Neorhizobium galegae: one gene and its partner. Each later gene encodes a partner of the first gene's protein in a complex. Links are inferred from orthologs where the notes say so. Each region holds a gene or a part of one and is shown in the gene's direction. Other genes may lie near its edges.

Region 1 (2,886 bases):
TTTTCACGCACAGGAGCGCACATATGAGCAAGAAAGCATTGATCGTGGTGGACATCCAGAACGACTATTTTCCGGACGGCAAATGGCCGCTTGTCGGCGTGGAAGCTGCCGCGCAGAACGCCGCAAAACTCATCGCCGCCGCCCGTGCGCAAGACGACCTCGTCGTCCACATCCGGCACGAATTCCCGACCATGGACGCGCCCTTTTTCCAGCCCGGAACCGAAGGGACGGCCATCCATCCCTCCGTAATCAACCTGCCTACCGAACATGTCGTGCTCAAGAACTACATCAACTCCTTCCGCGAGACCGATCTCAAGGAACACCTGGATGCACACGGCATCGAGGAGGTGATCGTCTGCGGCAACATGAGCCACATGTGCGTCGATGCAGTAACCCGCGCCTCGAACGATTTCGGCTACAAGGTGACCGTGGTGCACGACGCCTGCGCCTCGCGCGACCTGGAATTCGACGGGGTTCAGGTCCCTGCCCGCTTCGCCCACGCGGCCTTCATGGCGGCACTCGGCTTCGCTTACGCCAACATGACCTCGACGGGCGATTATCTGCAGGCATTCGCTAAGGCTGCCTGATCTCCACGCATTTCGTCTTCATCGTAACGACGGACGCCGCAGCGCCGGCGTCCCCCAAGAGAGGGGGAATCCATGTCTCGCAAACCGCTTACCCACGCAAACGGCGCACCGGTCGTCGACAATCTCAATATCCAGACGGCCGGACGCCGGGGACCGGCTCTGCTGCAGGACATCTGGCTGATCGAAAAGCTCGCGCATTTCGATCGCGAAGTCATTCCCGAACGGCGGATGCACGCAAAAGGCTCCGGCGCATACGGCACCTTCACGGTCACGTCGGACATCACCCGCTTCAGCAAGGCGAAGCTTTTCGGCGAGATCGGCAAGCGGACGCCGGTTTTCGTCCGCTTTTCGACTGTCGCCGGCGAACGAGGCGCCGCCGACGCGGAGCGCGACATTCGCGGATTTGCCGTGAAGTTCTACACCGAGGAAGGTAACTGGGACATCGTCGGCAACAATACGCCGGTCTTCTTCTTCCGCGATCCATTGCGCTTTCCCGACCTGAACCACGCGGTCAAGCGCGATCCGAGGACCGGGATGCGCAGCTCCAGCAACAATTGGGACTTCTGGACCCTGCTCCCGGAAGCGCTGCATCAGGTGACCATCGTGATGGGCGACCGCGGCACGCCGAAATCCTACCGCAGCATGCACGGCTTCGGTTCGCACACGTTCAGCTTCATCAATGCAGATAACGAGCGGGTCTGGGTCAAATTCCATTTCCGTTGCCAGCAGACGATTGAAAGCCTGACCGACCAGGAGGCTGCATCCCTTATCGGCAGTGATCGCGAAAGCCACCAGCGAGACCTTTACAATGCCATCGAGGCGGGCGACTTTCCGCGCTGGACGCTCTGCGTCCAGATCATGTCGGAGGAACAGGCGAGAACGCACAGGCACAATCCTTTCGACCTCACCAAGGTCTGGCCGCATGCGGAATATCCGCTGATCGAGGTCGGGGAGCTGGAATTGAACCGCAACCCCGAGAACGTCTTTGCGGAAGTCGAACAGGCTGCATTTTCTCCCGCCAATATCGTCCCCGGCATCGGCTTTTCGCCGGATAGAATGCTGCAGGCGCGGCTCTTTTCCTACGGAGATGCGCAGCGTTATCGGCTCGGCGTCAACTTCGCGCATATTCCCGTCAACGCGCCGAAATGCCCCTTCCACTCCTATCATCGTGACGGCGCAATGCGAACCGACGGCAATCTCGGCTCCGTGGCGCACTATTATCCGAACTCGATGGGTGAATGGGAGACGGAAACCGGCTCGATCGAGCCGCTGCTCGAACTTGAGGGCCCTGCCACACACTGGGATCACCGGATCGACGACGATCATTTCGAACAGCCGGGAGCGCTTTTCCGCCTGATGCCCGCGGACGCACAACGGCGGCTGTTCGAAAACACCGCCCGCAGCATGGCCGGCGCAGGCCTGCATATCATGGACCGGCATATCGCGAACTGCGCCAAAGCGGATCCGGCCTATGGCGCGGGCGTCGCCGCAGCGCTCGGGATCTTCACGGCGCAGGTCGCGGAATGATCCGGGAGACGATGGTGATCAAACGGCGAATCCCGTTGGCTGCCTTTTCTGGAGCGGCTCTCCTGTTTTACAACACGGCCGCCCAGGCCCACGTGAAGTGGTTCGCGCCTTATATCGTCGGCGCGCGCCCGAGACCCATCGCGACTGTCCTTGCCAATCCCTGGTTCTGGACCGGCATCGGGCTCGTGATCGCATTCTTCGCACTCACCCGCGTGATCGAAATGAACCGGTTCGGCGCCGCCGTCCACGACGGACTTGACTACGTTTCGGCACCGCTCTGGCGAAGACTCGACGACTATGTGCGGGTAACGGTGGCCGCCTTTTTCGTCGCCATCTTTGCCGTCGGCGGCGTCTATCTGACGCCGGACCTCAAGACCCCCGCGGAATGGGTGTCGTGGCTACAACTGCTTCTGGCGGCCTGCATATTCTCCCGCCGTACGATGCCGATCGCCGGCGCCGGCATCCTCCTCCTCTGGCTCCTGGCGCTGCGCGATTACGATCTCTTCCATCTCTTCGATTACCTGGCGCTGGGAGTAGGCGTCGCAGTCTACCTGATCCTGGAGCCGATCAAAGACGAGGCGTGGCGGTCCCATCGTTTCGAAGCTCTGCGCTGGGGCCTGGCGATCGCCCTCATGTGGTCGAGCCTCGAAAAATTCGCCTATCCGGACTGGTTCTATCCGCTGGTCGAGGAAAAGCCCTTCCTGACCTTCGGCCTGCCGCGCGATGTATTTATTCCGATGGCCGGCGTCGCCGAATTCACCATGGGCTTCGG
Region 2 (2,672 bases), 2.0 Mb from region 1 along the record:
CCGTGCGCCATGTGGAGCAGCTTTTCCGCGTTTCCATCCAGTATTTCTGACCAGCATTTCCGAAAAGACCAGGGGATATCGATGTCGAGAATTGCCTATGTGAACGGACAATATGTTCGCCATTCCGACGCTGCGGTGCATGTGGAGGATCGCGGCTTCCAGTTCGCGGACGGCGTCTACGAGGTCTGCGAAGTGCGCCACGGCATGATCGTCGATCTGACCCGCCACCTCAACCGCCTCGACCGGTCGCTGAGCGAACTGAGGATGGCGGCGCCGATGGGCCGCGCGGCGCTCACCTTCGTCATCCGCGAAGTTCTCCGCCGCAACCGGGTGAAGAACGGCATCTTCTACCTGCAGGTGACCCGCGGTGCCGCCCGCCGCGACCACTACTTCCCGGCCGAGGGCACGCCGCCGACCATCACGATCACCGCCAAGAGCACCGACCCCTCGGCCGCCGCCAGGAAATATGCCAGTGGCATCAAGGTTATAACCCTGCCCGAGAACCGCTGGGACCGCGTCGACATCAAGACCGTCGGCCTGTTGCCCAACGTGCTTGCCAAGCAGCAGGCGAAGGAGGCCGGTGCTCAGGACGCCATCTTCATCGACCGTTCCGGCATCGTCATGGAAGGTGCCTCTTCGAACGTCTGGATCGTGACGCGGGATGGCGAGCTGGTCACCCGGCCGGCCGAGCACGGCATTCTCAAGGGAATCACCCGCACGACCCTCATCGATGTCGCGAAAAAGCTCGGGCTCAAGGTGGTCGAGCGCGAGTTCAAGACGGAAGAGATGCTGGCGGCGCGCGAGGTATTTTTCACCTCCGCCACCGGGATCTGCGTCCCGATCGTCGAAATCGACAACAAGCCGGTGGCCAACGGCCATCCGGGCACCGTATCGTCAAGTATTCGCGACACCTTTTTCGACGTTGCGGAAAAGACGGCGATTTGATAGTCAAACATCGGGGAAGGGAAAGCACGGGGCGCTTTCCGGTCGTCTTTTATCAAGCTTGATCATGATCCGGCTCCGGGCCGGCAAAAAAGAAAGAAGCGGCGCTATGGCGGAACGTTCTCAGAACCTGCAGGATTTATTTCTCAATACCGTTCGCAAGCAGAAGATTTCCCTGACGATTTTCCTGATCAACGGGGTCAAGCTGACAGGTGTCGTGACCTCTTTCGACAACTTCTGCGTCCTGCTTCGCCGTGACGGCCACTCTCAGCTCGTGTATAAGCACGCGATCTCGACCATCATGCCGGGCCAGCCCATGCAGATGTTCGAAACCGAAGAGAATGCGGCCTAACAGGACAGAACAGATTTCAAATCGCGATACTTCCAACGAATCCATGGTCCCGGAGGCTGAAAAGCGCCGGGACGATATGCGCGCACTCGTCATCGTGCCGGTCCTCAAGCAGGCACGCTCGAAGGCAGGGCAGGGCGACTCCAGTCAGGCACCTGCGCCGCAGCGCTCCAACGAAGCCCGCCTCGAAGAGGCGATCGGCTTGGCACGGGCGATCGACCTGGAGATCGTGCGGGGGCTGATCGTACCGATCAGCCAGCCGCGCCCGGGAACGCTGATGGGCAGCGGCAAGATCGAGGAAATCAAGGCGCTGCTCGACGAGCACGACGCCGGCCTCGTGATCGTCGATCATCCGCTGACCCCGGTGCAGCAGCGCAATCTCGAAAAGGAATGGCAGGCCAAGGTCATCGACCGGACCGGCCTGATCCTCGAAATCTTCGGCCGCCGGGCCTCCACCAAGGAGGGCACGCTGCAGGTCGATCTGGCGCATCTGAATTACCAGAAGGGCCGTCTGGTCCGCAGCTGGACCCACCTTGAACGCCAGCGCGGTGGCGCCGGCTTCATGGGCGGCCCCGGCGAAACCCAGATCGAGGCCGACCGCCGGCTGCTTCAGGAACGCATCGTCAAGCTGGAGCGCGAGCTCGAACAGGTCGTGCGCACCCGCCAGCTTCACCGCGCCAAGCGCCGCAAGGTGCCGCATCCGATCGTGGCGCTGGTCGGTTATACCAACGCCGGCAAGTCGACGCTGTTCAACCGCATCACCGGCGCCGGCGTGCTTGCCGAGGACATGCTGTTTGCGACGCTCGATCCGACGCTGCGCCGCATGAAGCTGCCGCATGGCCGCACGGTCATTCTTTCCGATACGGTCGGCTTCATCTCCGACCTGCCGACCCATCTGGTCGCCGCCTTCCGCGCCACGCTGGAAGAGGTGCTGGAAGCCGATCTGGTCCTGCATGTGCGCGACATGTCCGACCCGGACAATGCCGCCCAGGCCGGCGACGTGATGCGCATCCTCACCGATCTCGGCATCGACGAGAAGGAAGCGGCAGCCCGCATCATCGAGGTCTGGAACAAGATCGACCGGCTCGACCCGGAAGCCCATGAGGCGATCGCCGAACGCGCCGTCGGCCGCGAGAACGTCATGGCGGTCTCGGCGATCACGGGCGAGGGCGTCGATGCGCTGATGGACGAGATCTCCAGGCGGCTTTCCGGCGTGCTCACCGAAACCTCGATCGTCATCCCGGCGGATCAGCTTTCGATCGTCTCATGGGTCTACAGCAACGCCGTCGTCGATGGCCGCGAGGACAATGAGGACGGTTCCGTCACCCTGGACGTCCGCATGTCCGAAGCCGAGGCCGCCGAGTTCGAGCGCAAGCTCGGC

What was found. The genes of interacting proteins can lie anywhere in the genome.
Region 2: the proteins of LZK81_RS19350 (region 1) and hfq are in contact, whole or in part, in a crystal structure (PDB 3VU3), measured with the Escherichia coli proteins. The link is inferred for Neorhizobium galegae from one-to-one orthologs.

What each region holds. Positions count from the first base shown.
Region 1 is NZ_CP090095.1:3,954,534-3,957,419, forward strand. It holds LZK81_RS19350 (catalase), read left to right. Parts: upstream 1-659; coding sequence 660-2,114; downstream 2,115-2,886. Other genes in the region: LZK81_RS19345 (cysteine hydrolase family protein), read left to right, coding at 24-587; LZK81_RS19355 (MauE/DoxX family redox-associated membrane protein), read left to right, coding at 2,129-2,886.
Region 2 is NZ_CP090095.1:1,977,870-1,980,541, forward strand. It holds hfq (RNA chaperone Hfq), read left to right. Parts: upstream 1-1,051; coding sequence 1,052-1,294; downstream 1,295-2,672. Other genes in the region: trkA (Trk system potassium transporter TrkA), read left to right, coding at 1-50; LZK81_RS09930 (D-amino-acid transaminase), read left to right, coding at 82-945; hflX (GTPase HflX), read left to right, coding at 1,338-2,672. UniProt on the Escherichia coli protein: RNA chaperone that binds small regulatory RNA (sRNAs) and mRNAs to facilitate mRNA translational regulation in response to envelope stress, environmental stress and changes in metabolite concentrations.